Regions from separate parts of the Kribbella sp. NPDC026596 genome, predicted to be linked through region 1. Evidence: riboswitches for the same ligand, from Rfam matches in the RefSeq annotation. Region 1 holds a riboswitch; each other region holds the start of a gene.
What was found. Region 1 has a riboswitch for ZMP and ZTP ahead of AB0E63_RS36300 (5-aminoimidazole-4-carboxamide ribonucleotide transformylase). Riboswitches for the same ligand answer to the same signal wherever they lie in the genome.
Positions count from the first base shown of each region.

Region 2: linked by a shared signal. The riboswitch ahead of AB0E63_RS02945 (tetrahydrofolate dehydrogenase/cyclohydrolase catalytic domain-containing protein) and the one ahead of AB0E63_RS36300 (5-aminoimidazole-4-carboxamide ribonucleotide transformylase) in region 1 are both predicted to bind ZMP and ZTP.
Region 3: linked by a shared signal. The riboswitch ahead of AB0E63_RS39255 (glycine hydroxymethyltransferase) and the one ahead of AB0E63_RS36300 (5-aminoimidazole-4-carboxamide ribonucleotide transformylase) in region 1 are both predicted to bind ZMP and ZTP.

Region 1 is NZ_JBEZYF010000064.1:8,393-13,521, forward strand. Features, by position in the region: gene AB0E63_RS36295 (MMPL family transporter) at 1-1,120, shown strand, start outside; gene AB0E63_RS36300 (5-aminoimidazole-4-carboxamide ribonucleotide transformylase) at 1,117-2,028, opposite strand; ZMP/ZTP riboswitch at 2,045-2,127, opposite strand; gene AB0E63_RS36305 (nuclear transport factor 2 family protein) at 2,130-2,501, opposite strand; gene ilvD (dihydroxy-acid dehydratase) at 2,538-4,205, shown strand; gene AB0E63_RS36315 (acetolactate synthase large subunit) at 4,486-5,129, shown strand, end outside.
Region 2 is NZ_JBEZYF010000003.1:23,656-28,784, reverse strand. Features, by position in the region: gene AB0E63_RS02950 (beta-N-acetylglucosaminidase domain-containing protein) at 1-1,762, shown strand, start outside; ZMP/ZTP riboswitch at 1,763-1,851, shown strand; gene AB0E63_RS02945 (tetrahydrofolate dehydrogenase/cyclohydrolase catalytic domain-containing protein) at 1,880-2,722, shown strand; gene AB0E63_RS02940 (phytanoyl-CoA dioxygenase family protein) at 2,724-3,599, opposite strand; gene AB0E63_RS02935 (helix-turn-helix domain-containing protein) at 3,699-4,607, shown strand; gene aroH (chorismate mutase) at 4,692-5,060, shown strand; gene AB0E63_RS02925 (prephenate dehydrogenase) at 5,057-5,129, shown strand, end outside.
Region 3 is NZ_JBEZYF010000076.1:29,463-34,591, forward strand. Features, by position in the region: gene acs (acetate--CoA ligase) at 1-413, shown strand, start outside; gene AB0E63_RS39250 (hypothetical protein) at 913-1,125, shown strand; gene AB0E63_RS39255 (glycine hydroxymethyltransferase) at 1,118-2,566, opposite strand; ZMP/ZTP riboswitch at 2,595-2,674, opposite strand; gene AB0E63_RS39260 (acyl-CoA dehydrogenase family protein) at 2,674-4,302, opposite strand; gene AB0E63_RS39265 (YhjD/YihY/BrkB family envelope integrity protein) at 4,321-5,129, shown strand, end outside.

The sequences.
Region 1 (5,129 bases):
CTTCGCCCGGTGGGGACGCAAGGTGAGCGACCGGCCCTGGCCGTACGGCATCGTCGCCACCCTGGTGCTGCTGATTCTCGCCATCCCGCTGTTCTCGATGAATCTGGGCCAGCTCGATGCGGGCACCGATCCGGCCGGGGACTCGAGCCGGAAGGCGTACGACCTGGTCGCGCAAGGGTTCGGACCGGGCGCCAACGGTCCGCTGACGGTCGTCGTACAGCTCCCGTCCGGCAGCGCGAGCGACAACCAGACCCTGCTGACCGGACTCACCTCCACGCTGCAGAAGACCCCCGGCGTTGCGGCCGTACAGCCCGCGAGCACGAACCAAGCCGGTACGACGGCGATCATCACCGTCATTCCGACCACCTCGCCGTCGTCGGCGGACACCGAGGATCTGGTCAACCGGATCCGCGACGACGTACTCGCGGGGCAGAACGAGCCCACGTACGTCGTCGGCACCACCGCCGGGTACGTCGACTTCACCGAGAAGGTGGCCGGCCGGATGCTGTGGCTGATCGGCGCGGTCGTCCTGCTGGCCTTCCTGCTGCTCACGGTCGCCTTCCGCTCGCTGCTGATCGGGGTCAAGGCCGCGGTCCTCAACCTGCTGTCGGTCGGCGCCGCGTACGGCGTGATCGTCGCGGTCTTCCAGTGGGGCTGGGGATCCTCCCTGGTCGGCATCGACGAGAAGGTGCCGATCCCGTCGTTCGTCCCGATGCTGATGTTCGCGATCGTGTTCGGGCTGTCGATGGACTACGAGGTCTTCCTGCTGTCCCGCGTCCACGAGGCCTGGCTGGTGACGAAGGACAGCCATCGCGCCGTGGCCATCGGGATCGGCGCGACGGCCCGGGTGATCACGACCGCGGCGGCGATCATGATCGTGGTGTTCCTGAGCTTCGTCCTCGACGACGACCCGACCGTGAAGATGCTCGCGGTCGGCATGGCCGTCGCGGTCCTGATCGACGCCAGCATCGTCCGGATGATCCTCGTCCCGTCGGTGATGACGCTGCTCGGCGACCGGGCCTGGTGGCTGCCGAAGTGGCTCGACCGGATCGTCCCGGACATCCAACTCGAAGGCGGTCCGGCCCCCGAAGCCAAGCCCCGCGAGACCTCCCCGGTCTAGTGACGAAACAGGCGTACGCCGGTCGGTGACCAGCTGATCCCACGCTCGGCGCACGCCGCCGCGACCTCGTCCGACCGGATCGAGCCGCCGGGCTCGGCGATGTGCGTGACGCCGTGCCGGTGCGCTTCCTCGATGTTGTCGACGAACGGAAGCGCGCCGTCGGACGCCATCGAGACGCCGGTCAACGGTTCCGTCGAGTGCCGGGCCCACCACGCCTGAGCCTTCTCGCCGGCCAGTCGTGTGCAGTCCACGCGCGACTGCTGCCCGGCACCGACGCCAATCGTCATGCCGTCCTTCACCATCACCACAGTGTTCGACTGGGTGTAACGGGCGACGATCAACCCCAGCACCAAGTCCCGCCCCGCGGCCTCCGGCACCGCCGGATCCAGCAGCTCACGAGTCAGCGGTACGTCGTCCCGCCGCTGCGTCAGCCGCAGTCCGTAGAACTCGCGGACCTCCGCCGCCGGCGGCTCGAACGCCGGGTCGGCCTCCAGCACCAGGAAGCTCCCACGCTTCTTCGCCGCCAAGGTCCCGACCACGCCTTCGTCGTACCCAGGCGCGATGATCCCGTCCGACACGACGCGCTTGAGCACCCCGGCGAGCTCCGCGTCGACCGGATGCGAGACCGCGACAAAGTCGCCGTACGACGACTTCGGATCGGGATCGCGAGCGCGGAGATAGGCCGCGCTCACCGACGAGCCCAACGCCGCCCCAGCCGGCGACACATGCTTGTACGACGCAGCCGCCGGCATCCCGAACGCCTCCGCACCCTCGCGCACGAGCTGCCACCCGGTGAGCGCATCCAGCACGTTGATGTACGACGGCTGGCCAGAGACCACCGTGAACGGAGCGCGCGGCCCAGTCGCCACCATGTCCGCGGTCTGATGTGGATTCATCCCATAACGCATCAAGCACCTCCGAGATCGGAGGCGCCCAGGCGGACGACGCCTTGCTGGTTGATTCCGCTCCCCGGTGGTACTCCACCCTCGCCAGTCGCGGTGATCCCAGCCTAGTCCCGCCAGCTGCCGGTCCAGTCGTAGAGCGGTGCGGTGGTCGCGTACTCACGCAGATACACGATCCGATCCCCGTCGAGCCGCGCGACAGTCGAGCCGTCGAACGCCCCCGGCGAGCCCTTCCACGTGCACTCGAAATGCCACTCGACGACCAGCACCTCACCTGCGGTCGCCGACGAGGTGATCTGCCACCCGTCGACCGTCCCGCCGGCTCCGAACCAAGCCTTCATCCACTGCTCGACCCGCGCTCGGCCGCGATAGACAGGTCCGTAGCACTCGATCACAACGCAGTCGTCGGTCAACGTCTCCAGCACGGCCGGGATGTCATGCCGCCGCCATCCGTCGATGTAAGCCTCGAGTCGGTTCACCTGGCACAGCGTAGGCAACCGAATAGAGTGAGCGGCATGGTCGATGTGAAGCCTCGTAGCCGGACAGTGACCGATGGCCTGGAAGCCACCGCCAGCCGAGGGATGCTCCGGGCGGTGGGGATGGGGGACGACGACTGGGCGAAGCCGCAGGTCGGGGTCGCCTCGAGCTGGAACGAGATCACCCCGTGCAACCTGTCCCTGGACCGGCTCGCGAAGGCGGTCAAGGAAGGCGTGCACGCGGCCGGCGGCTATCCGCTCGAGTTCGGCACGATCAGCGTGTCCGACGGCATCTCGATGGGCCACGTCGGCATGCACTACTCACTCGTCAGCCGCGAGATCATCGCCGACTCGGTCGAGACCGTGATGGAGGCCGAGCGACTCGACGGCTCGGTGCTGCTGGCCGGTTGCGACAAGTCGCTGCCCGGCATGCTGATGGCCGCGGCCCGGCTCGACCTGGCGTCGGTGTTCCTGTACGCCGGGTCGATCATGCCGGGCAAGCTCGGCGACAAGGACGTCACGATCATCGACGCGTTCGAGGCGGTCGGCGCGTGTGTTCGCGGCCTGATCACCCAGGACGAGGTCGACGCGGTCGAGCGCGCGATCTGCCCCGGTGAGGGCGCCTGCGGCGGGATGTACACCGCCAACACGATGGCCGCTTCCGCCGAAGCACTCGGGATGTCGCTGCCGGGCTCGGCCGCCCCGCCCGCGGTCGACCGTCGCCGCGATGGCTACGCCCGCAAGTCCGGCGAGGCCGCGGTCGGCCTGCTGCGGAAGGGGATCACGGCCCGCCAGATCCTCACCAAGGAGGCCTTCGAGAACGCCATCGCCGTCGTGATGGCGCTCGGCGGCTCGACGAACGCCGTACTGCATCTGCTCGCGATCGCCCGCGAGGCCGAGGTCGACCTGACGCTGGCCGACTTCAACCGGATCGGCGACCGGGTCCCGCACCTCGGCGACCTGAAACCGTTCGGCCGCTACGTGATGACCGACGTCGACCGCGTCGGCGGTATCCCGGTGGTCATGCGGGCACTCCTCGACGCCGGCCTGCTGCACGGCGACTGCCTGACGGTCACCGGCAAGACGATGGCCGAGAACCTCGCCGACATCGCACCGCCCGACGTCGACGGCACGATCATCCGCGCGCTCGACAAGCCGATCCACGGCACCGGCGGCATCACGATCCTGCACGGCTCGCTCGCGCCGGAGGGCGCGGTGGTGAAGAGCGCCGGCTTCGACTCGGACGTGTTCGAGGGTACGGCGCGAGTCTTCGACGGCGAACGCGCCGCGATGGACGCAGTCCCCGAGTTGAACCCCGGCGACGTCGTCGTGATCCGGTACGAAGGCCCCAAGGGCGGCCCCGGCATGCGCGAGATGCTCGCGGTGACCGGCGCGATCAAGGGCGCGGGCCTCGGCAAGGACGTCCTGCTCCTCACCGACGGCCGCTTCTCCGGCGGTACGACGGGACTCTGCGTGGGACACGTGGCCCCCGAAGCGGTCGACGGCGGCCCGATCGCGTTCGTCCGGGACGGCGACCGGATCACCCTCGACGTGAAGAACCGGACCCTCGATCTCCACGTCACCGAAGAGGAACTCGAACGCCGCAAGCAGGGCTGGACCCCGAAGGCCCCGGCGATCACCAAGGGGGTCCTCGGCAAGTACACCCGCCTGGTCCGTTCGGCCTCCGAAGGTGCGGTCTGCATCTAAAGACAGTCATCTCATCAAATGAGACAGCTTGGTGCTGAACTTGACCCGGTCGCGGGCCGGAGGCGAATAATGCCTACATGCGATCGATTCTCCTCGTACTTGTGCGGCGCGCCGACTGACGCGACCACCGAGTCGAGCGCGCCCCTTCAGCCAACCGGCGGAAGGGGTTTTTTGTTGCCAGGGCGACTATCTGAGACCCAGAGAAGACCTGAAGACAACCACAAGCGAGGATGGATCGGTCGCGACAGTCAAATCGTGACAGGACATAGGGAAGGCACTCATGAGTGAGCAGCTGACCGGGGCACAGGCTCTGATCCGTGCACTGGAACATGCCGGAGTGGACACCGTCTTCGGCATTCCGGGTGGCGCGATCCTCCCGGCGTACGACCCGATGCTCGACTCGACCCAGATCCGCCACATCCTGGTACGTCACGAGCAGGGCGCCGGCCACGCCGCCCAGGGGTATGCCTCCGCGTCCGGCAAGACCGGCGTGTGTATGGCGACCTCCGGCCCCGGCGCGACGAACCTGGTGACGCCGATCGCCGACGCGTACATGGACTCGGTCCCGCTGGTCGCGATCACCGGGCAGGTCGCCAGCGCCGCGATCGGTACGGACGCCTTCCAGGAGGCCGACATCCGCGGCATCACGATGCCGATCACCAAGCACAACTTCCTGGTCAACGACCCGAACGACATCGCCACCACGGTGGCCGAGGCGTTCCACATCGCCTCCACCGGCCGGCCCGGCCCGGTGCTCGTCGACGTGACCAAGGACGCGATGCAGGCCAAGGTCGACTTCCAGTGGCCGACCGAGCTCTCGCTGCCCGGCTACCGGCCGGTGACCCGCCCGCACCCCAAGCAGGTGCGCGAGGCGGCCCGGCTGATCGCGGCCGCCGAGAAGCCGGTGCTGTACGTCGGCGGCGG
Region 2 (5,129 bases), on a different contig from region 1:
GACACCTGAGCCTCAGCAGACCACCCGCCGCGATGACGGGTTCGATCTCGGTGACACCGTCGCGCTGGTGCACGGCCCGGCCACCGATGCCGACGCCGAGCGCGTCGTCCGCGAAACGCTCACGAAGGCCGGCGTACGCACCATCTCCGACGGGCCGGCGGAGGTGACTGTCTGGCTCGGCGGGAGCGCGAGCACGCTCGAGCAGCTCGGTGTCGCGCCGGCCGGTTTGCTGCCGGCCGAGGGGTACGTCGTGGCCGTCGGCGCTCAGCAGGTCGTGCTCGACGGGGTCGATGCCCGCGGCATCTACTACGCCGCGCAGACCTTCGCACAGCTTGTCCAGGGCAACCATGTGGACGGCGTCGAGATCCGCGACTGGCCGACGATGCGGTACCGCGGGTCGATCGAAGGCTTCTACGGTACGCCGTGGTCGCACGCGGACCGGCTCGATCACCTGGACTACCTCGGCGCGCACCGGATGAACACCTACGAGTACGCCCCGAAGGACGACCCGTACCACCGCGAGCAGTGGCGCGACCCGTACCCGGCGGACAAGCTGGCCGAGCTCGGCGAGCTGATCGATCGCGCCCGGCGGAACAAGGTCGACTTCACCTTCGCGCTCTCGCCGGGCCTGTCGATGCGCTACACCGACGACGCCGACTTCCGGGCGTTGATCGCGAAGTTCGAGGCGCTGTACGCGCTGGGTGCGCGGGCGTTCAACGTGGCCCTGGACGACATCGAGTACGAGACATGGCACAGCGCCGACGACGAGGAGAGGTACGCCCCCGGCGGCGGTGGGGCAGGGCTCGCGCAGAGCGAGCTGCTGAACCGGATCCAGCGCGAGTGGGTCGAGACCAAGGCGGACCTCGCGCCGCTGCAGATGGTCCCGACCGAGTACTACAACGTCGACGAGACGCCGTACAAGCAGGCGCTGCGAGAGCAGATGGACGGTGCGGTGGTCGTGCACTGGACCGGTATCGGCGTCGTACCGGAGGCGATCACCAGCGCCCAGGCGGCTGAGGCGAAGGCGGTGTTCGGGCACGACATCCTGATCTGGGACAACTACCCGGTCAACGATTACGCGGCCGGGCGGATCCTGCTCGCGGCGTACAGCGGCCGCGAGCCGGGCCTCGCGGACCACGTCGTCGGCGTGATCTCGAACCCGATGAACCAGGCCGGGGCCAGCAAGCTCGCCCTCTACTCGTTCGCGGAGTTCGGCTGGAACCCGGCGACGTACGACGAGCAGGCGTCCTGGCACCGCGCGATCGCGGAAACGGCCGGGGGAGACGCCGAGACGATCGCGGCGCTCGAGATCTTCGCCGACCTCACCACCTACGACGGGAAGCTTCATCTCGCGAACGCCCCGGCGCTGACCGCGAAGACCGCCGCGTTCTGGCGGACCTGGGATGCGGGTGACCTGGCCGGCGCGATCGCGGACCTCGAGCCGTACCTCGAAGCGATCGAGAACGCTCCGGGTCAGATTCGCCAGGGCGTGATCGACCCGGCGTTCGCCGACGAGGCGGATGCCTGGCTCGACGCGGCCTTCTACTGGGGTCAGGCGCTGCGCCAGGCCCTTCGCGTCCTCGAAGCCGGCGCCGAAGGCAACAGCTCGGACGTCGCCACCGGCCGGGACCAGATCAACCACCTGGTCACGCAGGCCGAGGAGATCCGTGACATCCGGCTCCCGCACTCCAAGACCCACCCACGCATCGGCGACGGCGTTGCCGACACCTTCATCAGCCGGGTGACCGACTCGGTATCCTGAGCGATGGACCGCGACTGGCGTTGAGGTGGAAGACCACCGGGGAACGGTCTGCCGGAGATCCGGCTGCGCCGCGCGCCTGGGCATCTGACCTGTAGTCGACGCCCGAAGGAGCGCGCCATGACCGCTGAACTGATGATCGGGACCCACCTCGCCGCCGAGATGGTGGCGAAGGCGGCCGAGCGAGCCCGCGAACTGCGGGAGCGGACGGGCGTGCAGCCGTGTCTGGCGACCGTACTGGTGGGGGACGACGCCGCGTCGGCGACGTACGTGCGGATGAAGCAGAACCGGTCGAAGAAGGCCGGGATCGCGTCGCGGAGCGTCGTACTGCCCGCGGAGACGACGACCGAGGAGTTGGTCGCCGAGGTGACCAAGCTGTCCCAGGACCCCGAGGTGCACGGGATCCTGCTGCAGCACCCGGTGCCGGCACAGATCGACGAGCGGGCCGCGTTCGAGGCGATCGACCCGGGCAAGGACGTCGACGGCGTGACGATGCGGTCGTTCGCCGCGATGGCGTTCGGCGATCCCGGGTTCCGGTCCGCGACGCCCGGCGGGATCATGCGCCTGCTCGAGGCGTACGACGTACCGATCGCCGGAGCACACGCGGTCGTCATCGGCCGCAGCCCGATCCTCGGCAAGCCGGTCGGGATGTTGCTGCTGGCATCGAATGCGACCGTCACCTACACGCACTCGCGGACCACGGACCTGCCGGACATCGTCCGCACCGCGGACATCGTGATCGCCGCGGTCGGCAAGCCGAACTTCGTCCGCGGCGACTGGCTCAAGCCGGGCGCGGTCGTGGTCGACGCCGGGTACAACGAGGGCAACGTCGGTGACGTCCACTTCGAGGAGGCGGCCCAGGTCGCCCGCCTGATCACGCCGGTTCCGGGCGGTGTCGGGCCGATGACGATCGCCCTGCTGCTGGAGCAGGCCGTCGACGCCGCCGAGGCTCAGGCGGGGTGAGTCAGCGGTCGCACCCGCCGTCCTTGTCCCGGCGGGAGTGCGGCCGGGCGAGATCGTCGATGCCCTTGTAGGCGTACGGATCGGTCCCGGCCACCATCACGATGTCGCGGTAGTCGTGCTTGCCGACATGGACTCCGGATGGCACGGACTGCCAGGGGAGGAGCGACTCCGCGCTCATGTAGTGGCTGGCGAGCGCCCGGCGGAGTCCGTGCCGGCCGGTGTTCGGCAGTGATCGGTGCAGCAGGTAGCCGTTGAAGATCACCGCCGAACCCGCGGGCACCTCGACCGGGACCGCATCGCCGTCGGTGTACGGGAAGTCGAACGCCTCCACCGTGCAGTCGAAGCGGAGATCGTCCTGCTCCCGGTCGGGATAGATGACCCCGCGACGATGGGAGCCCGGTAGAACCCACAGGCAGCCGTTCTCCACGGTGGCATCGTCGAGCGCGATCCACACCGCGGTCAGCGAGCGATCCCTGGTCGGGATGAAGAACTCGTCCTGGTGCCACGCCTGGCCCGGTTTCCCCTCGGGCTTGATGAACAGCATCGACTGCATGGCCTTGACGTTCGGCCCGATCACCGCGGTCAGCGCCGCGACCACCCGTGGTGCCCGCAACGCCGCGAGCGCCACGTCGGACACCTTGTGCGGCTGGTGGATGCACAGGTACTGGCGCAGGACGTCCTCGGTCGGCTCGGCGGCCGGACCGCCGTCGATGACGCCGAGGTCACTGCGGCACAGGGCCTCGGCCGCGGCATGGAGCGCGGTGACCTGGTCGGCCGACAAGGCCTGATCCAGGACGACGAAGCCGTCCCGCCGGAACGACCCGACCAACTCGTCGGTGACCTCGGCGAAGCTGGGTACGGCGGCGACAGACTGCATCTGATGCTCCATCCGGCTTTGGCGGCGTTGACCGGCTTCACGGTCTCAGAGCCCGGCAGGCCCGGCCAATGCCGCTGGCTCGCGCATTACTATCTGTTCGTGACTTCGCGACCGCCGGTGATCAGCGTGAACTCCGTGGTCCAGGTCGCGGACTACGCGCCCGGGGCAACCTATGGCCCACGCACGCTGCCGAACTACGAACTGCTCTGGGTCCTGCACGGTTCGGCGCGGTGGCGGACCGATGTGTACGACGACGCCGGCGTCCGGCAGGCGACCGTGGAGGAGGACCTTCGCCCGGGCACGGTGGCGTTGGCTCGGCGCGGGAACCGGGACGCCTATATCTGGGACTGTGATCGCTGGTCACGCCATGCCTACGTGCACTTCCAGATCGAGGACCTCGGCGGACTTGGCGCTCCGTCGAGGTGGCCCTCGGTGCGATCGAGGTCCGATCCGGGCCTGCTGGACGGTCTGTGCGGCTATCTGCTGGATCTGGCCGGCGTCCCGTCTTCGTCGGTCCGGGGACACAGCGACCGGTTGGTGGCGACGATGCTGGAGGTCTTCGTCAGCGCTCCGGCCGGCCAGTCGAGCGAGGAGATGCCGGATGCAGTCCGGCGCTTGGTCGAGCATGTCGCGGCGGTGTGGGCCAGGAGCGGCCCGCGGATCATCTCCGTCCCGGAGTTGGCCGCCGCGGCGAACCTGTCGGCGGGACATCTGCACCGGCTCTTCCGGGAGCGGTACGGCTGCGGACCGGCGTACGCCCTGGATCTGATCCGGTTGGCCCGGGCTGCGATCGCACTCCTGCGCACCAACGCGACGATCGCGGAGATCGCGTCGGACGGCGGCTACAGCAACCCGTATCACTTCTCCCGACGCTTCTCCCTCGCGTACGGTCAGCCGCCGGGAACGTTCCGGCGTCGCCGGCAACTGTCGGATCCACTCGCACCGGTCCGGGAGGCCGGACTGCTTCCGGTGGCCCGGAGGCTGCTCGAGGCGGCCCGGAGCGGCTGACGCGATGGCACCATCCGAGACGGCTGTCCACGCTCTGACTACTCTGCCCTAGGGTTGGAGGCAGACGACTAAGGAGGCGGGTACGTGGCGGTACGGGCGATCCGGGGTGCCACCCAGCTCGACGTGGACGAGCGCGAGCATCTGCTCGAGCGGTCCGCGGAGCTGGTGAAGGCGGTCCTGGAGGCGAACGATCTGGAGAGCGAGGATCTGATCAGCATCCTGTTCACCGTCACGCCGGACCTGCACTCGGAGTTTCCGGCCGTAGCCGGCCGGCAGATCGGGCTGACCGACGTACCGCTGATGTGCATGCAGGAGATCGCCGTCCCGCACGCGCTGCCGCGGGTGGTCCGGCTGATGGTGCACACCGAGACCCCGCGGTCCCGCGAGAAAATCCAGCACGTCTACCTCCACGGCGCCGTCGCTCTCCGTCCCGACCTGACAGGCGCCCAGTGAGTGAGCTCCGTGGCCCGGTGCGGATCGTCGGTACCGGACTGATTGGTACGTCGATCGGCCTGGCGCTGG
Region 3 (5,129 bases), on a different contig from region 1:
GCCTGACCGTGACCGAGATCGCCGAGGCCGCCGCCGTACCCGTGATCGATGAGGTCCGCGGCCGAGCGGTCGAGATGTACGTCGCGCTCAAGCCGGGATTCGAGCCGAGCAAGGACATCGAGAACAAAGTGTCCGATGCGATCGTCCGCGAGATCGGCAAGATCGCCAGGCCCAAGAACATCTGGATCGTCAGCGACATGCCGAAGACGCGTTCGGGGAAGATCATGCGGCGAGTGATCGCCGGGATCTCGAACTTCACCGACGTCGGAGACGTGTCCACGCTCGCAAACCCCGAGATCGTGGATCACATCCGGCATCGGGTGCAGAGCCAGAAGCTGGAGCAAGGCGAGGTGCCTCGCGAGCTGACGCCAGAGGAAGCTGCAGAGGTCAAGGCATTCGGCCGCTCTGAATGAGACTCGCCCCCACGACCTGGAGGTCGACGCCTTCGGCGACGCGGTAGGGGTGTGTGGAGACGAGGGCGCCGGCGACGCAACGTAGGCGGGAGATTTCGGCTCGGATGGTGACTTCGTGCTGGCTGCGCGGCGTACAGGACGTCATAGCCGGCCTGTTGGGCGTGCGCTGGTGTGAGTCCGGCCTGTGACAGCGGCGGTGTGATGAACGTAGTGTTCGGGACGGCGACTGATCACCGCATGAACGAGCCACGCTTCGAGTTCACAGCCGGCGAGATCATCGACCTCCTTGCTGAGCTTGACCTTCGGCTGAACAGGCGCGGCGTCTCCGCGTCGGTCTTCATCGTCGGAGGGGCTGCGATCGCGGTCACCTCGGGCGGCGACCCGCGCCGCACCCAGGACATCGACCCCGTCACGCGCGACGGGGTCGCTGTGGACGGGGCGCGCGAGATGGCAGCGGAACGCGGCTTGCCGGAGGACTGGCTGAACACCGAGCCACTAAGTGGATACCGCCATTGCCGGATTCGGTCGCAACCACGTCTGGCTCACCGGGCTGGCCGATGTTCGGGACGCGTCCATGATCAGCCTGAACACGACCGTGTGGGTCTCGGCAGCGGTCGCGGTCGCCGGCGCGGTGCTGGGCGCCGTACTGATGCCGCAACGGAAAACGCCCGCTCCCACGAGCGTGGGAGCGGGCGCCGTGGAACTCAGCTGAGCTCGAGGCCCGGGTACAGCGGGTGCTTGTCGAGCATCTCGGCCGAGGCCGCCCGGGTCTTGTCCGCGACGCCGTCGGCGAGCACGTACTTCGCCTTGGACGGCGCACCGGCGGACGTCGTCGTCGGCGTGGTCGAGGAGAGCACGTCGACGATCAGCTCGGCGACCCGGTCGAACTCGTCGGCGCCGAAGCCGCGCGTGGTCAGCGCCGGTGTGCCGATCCGGACGCCCGAGGTGTACCAGGCGCCGTTCGGGTCGCGCGGTACGGCGTTCCGGTTGGTCACGATGCCGGCGTCGAGCAGCGCGGACTCGGCCTGGCGCCCGGTGATGCCGTACGACGAGACGTCGAGCAGGACCAGGTGGTTCTCCGTACCGTCCGTCACCAGCTTCACGCCCCGCTTCATCAGGCCCTCGGCCAGCGTGACCGCGTTGTCAGCCACCGCCTGCGCGTACACCTGGAACGAAGGCTGCCGGGCCTCGGCCAGCGCGACCGCCTTCGCGGCCATCGTCTGGCCGAGCGGGCCGCCCAGCACCATCGGGCAACCACGGTCGACGGAGTCGGCGTACTCGGGCTGGCAGAGCACCATGCCGCCGCGGGGACCACGCAGCGACTTGTGCGTGGTGGTCGTGGTGACGTGCGCGTGCGGGATCGGGTCGAAGTCGCCGGTGAAAACCTTGCCCGCGACCAGACCGGCGAAGTGGGCCATGTCGACCATCAGCGTCGCACCGACCTCGTCGGCGATCTCGCGCATCTTCGCGAAGTTGATCCTCCGCGGGTACGCCGAGTAGCCGGCGATCAGGATCAGCGGCTTGAACTCGCGAGCCTTCCGCGCCACCTCGTCGTAGTCGAGCAGCCCGGTGGCCGGGTCGGTGCCGTAGGAGTGCTGGTTGAACATCTTGCCGGAGATGTTCGGCCGGAAGCCGTGGGTCAGGTGACCGCCGGCGTCCAGCGACATGCCGAGCATCTTCTGGTCGCCGAGCGCCTTGCGGAGCTTGGTCCAGTCCTCGTCGGACAGGTCGTTGACGTGCTTGGCGCCGACCTCGGCCAGCGCCGGGGACTCGATCCGCTGGGCCAGGATCGCCCAGAAGGCGACCAGGTTCGCGTCGATGCCGGAATGCGGCTGGACGTAGGCGTGCGGCGCGCCGAACAGAGCCGTCGCGTGGTCGGCCGCGGTCTGCTCGACGGTGTCGACGTTCTGGCAGCCGGCGTAGAAACGGTGCCCGATGGTGCCCTCGGCGTACTTGTCCGAGAGCCAGTTGCCCATCGTCAGCAAGGTGGCGGGGGAGGCGTAGTTCTCGCTCGCGATCAGCTTCAGCGAGGATCGCTGGTCGGCCAGTTCGGCCTTGATCGCACCGGCGATGGTCGGTTCCACAGCGCCGATCACCTCGAGCGCGTTGCGGTACGCGGCCGATGCGGCGGCGGCATCGAAGGGTTGAGTCATCGTTGTCTCTCCTGCGGTTGCAGTGGGTCGAAGGCACCCAGGCGCACGGTGCCGACGGTTTTCGCTCCCCGGTGGTTCTCCACCTCAGCGCGCCAGTCGCGACGCGGTCACCCTATCGCGCGCTCGATGATCAGCGGGAACGGTGTCGTCCGCGGGAGCGTCCCGAACACACCGCCCCAGTCGTTGGCCAGCCGCGACGCGACGAACGCGTCCGCGACCTCGGGCGTCGAGTGCCGCACGAGCAGTGACGCCTGCAGGCACAGGGCCATCCGCGCCGCCAGCCGACGGGCTCCTGCTTCGGCGTCCGCTGCGTCAGCAAGCGCTTGCAGTACGTCGTTCACGGCCGCGTCGAGGCGCTGATCGGCACCCCGCGCCGCGCCCACCTCGAGCAGCCAAGCCTCCAGCGACTCAGGCCTCCTGAGGGCTCGCAGTACGTCGAGAGCGTTGACGTTGCCGGAGCCTTCCCAGATCGAGTTCAACGGCGACTCCCGGAACAGCAAAGGCAGCCCGGACTCCTCCACGAACCCGTTCCCACCCAGACACTCCAACGCCTCAGCCACCATGAACGGAGTCCGCTTACAAACCCAGAACTTCGCGAGCGGCAGCGCAATCCGCCGGAATGCGGCCGCTTGTTCATCACCGTTCTGGGAGGCATCGACAGCAGCAGCAAGACGCATCCCCAGCGCGGTCGCCGCCTCACTCTCGAGCGCCAGGTCCGCGAGGACGTTCCGCATCGCCGGCTTGTCGGCGAGCAACCCACCGAACGCCGAGCGGTGGCGGGTGTGCCAGAGGGCCTCGACCAGGGCGCGTCTTTGGAGAGCCGCCGAGCCCAATACACAGTCGAGTCTGGTTGCGGCGACCATTTCGATGATGGTGCGGACACCCGCGCCCTCGTCGCCGAGGCGGTAGCCGATGGTGTTGTGGAACTCGACCTCGCTGGACGCGTTCGAGCGGTTCCCGAGCTTGTCCTTCAGCCGCTGCAGCGCGAACGTGTTCCGGTTGCCATCGGCAAGCACCCGCGGCACGACGAAGCAACTCAGCCCGTCCGGCGCCTGCGCGAGTACCAGGAAGAGGTCGACCTGCGGCGCCGAGCAGAACCACTTGTGCCCGTTCAGCTGGTACTCACCGTCGTCCCCGGCCGGTGTCGCGGTGGTCAGGTTCGCCCGGACGTCCGAGCCACCCTGCTTCTCGGTCATCCCCATCCCCGCGAGGACCCCGGACTTCTCCGCGGCCGGCAACCGGCGTACGTCGTACGACGTCGAGGCGAGCTGCGGGATCCACTCCTTCGCCAGCCGCTCGTCCGCCCTGAGCGCGGGGACCGCGGCGTACGTCATCGAGATCGGGCAACCATGCCCCGGCTCGACCTGGGACCAGACGTAGAACCCGGCGGCCCGGGTCAGGTGCGGCGACGGCGACTCGCTCGTCCACGGCGCGGCCTGCAGCCCGAACCCGACCGCGCGCTCCATCAGCCAGTGCCAGGACGGGTGGAACTCGACCTCGTCGATCCGGTTCCCGTAGCGGTCGTGGGTGCGCAGGACCGGTGGGTGCTGGTTGGCCGGGAGGGCCTGCGCGAGGGCCTCTTCGGAGCCCGCGACCGCGCCGATCCGGGCCAGACCGGGATCGTCGGCCAGACCGGCGTACGGGCGCAGAGCGTCACCGAGCGCCGTGTCGCGCGTGAAGAAGTTCACCCCTTGCAGTGGGGGAGCCTGGTTCGTTACCGCGAATGGGTCCGCCATGTCAGTACGGTAAGCGGTATGGCACGTTCAGGGGCAGGACCCAGGGGTGGGAGCTCCCTCGCATTGGCATGGGTCCGCAAGATCCCCGCGACGATCTGGAAGCTGCTCACCCAGACCGTCGGTGTCTGCCTGCGCTACCGGGTCACCGGACTCGCGGCCGAGGGGGCGTTCTTCGCGATCCTCTCGCTGCCGCCACTGATCTTCGGGCTGGCCGGAAGTCTGGGCTATATCGCCAGCCGGTACTTCGAGGTCGAGACGATCGACGACATCAAGCAGCAGATCGCCCAGCTGGCGGCCCGGGCGCTGACCGACGACTCGGTCCAGAGCGTGATCGTGCCGACCCTGAACCAGGTCCTGAACGGCGGCCGGCCGGACGTCATCTCGATCGGTTTCGTGCTCGCGCTGTGGTCCGGCAGCCGCGCGCTGAACGTGTTCGTCGACACCATCACGATCATGTACGGGATGGGCGGCAAGCGCGGCATCGTCCGGACCCGGGCGCTGTCCTTCAGCCTGTACTGCGCGGCCCTCGTCATCGGTGTGATCGTGCTGCCGCTGGTGCTGGCCGGCCCGGACGCGGTCGACGCACTGCTCCCGCACCGGCTCGACTTCCTGAACCAGCTGTACTGGCCCGTCGTGACGATCCTGTCCGCGGGCTTCTTGAACACCCTGTACCACCTGTCGGTGCCGGTGCGGACTCCGTGGGTGTCAGACCTGCCGGGGTCGTTCCTGGCGCTGTCGATCTGGATCCTCGGCAGCTTCGTGCTCCGCTGGATCCTGCAGAGCACAGTCGGTGGGACGTCGATCTACGGTCCGCTGGCCGCGCCCAT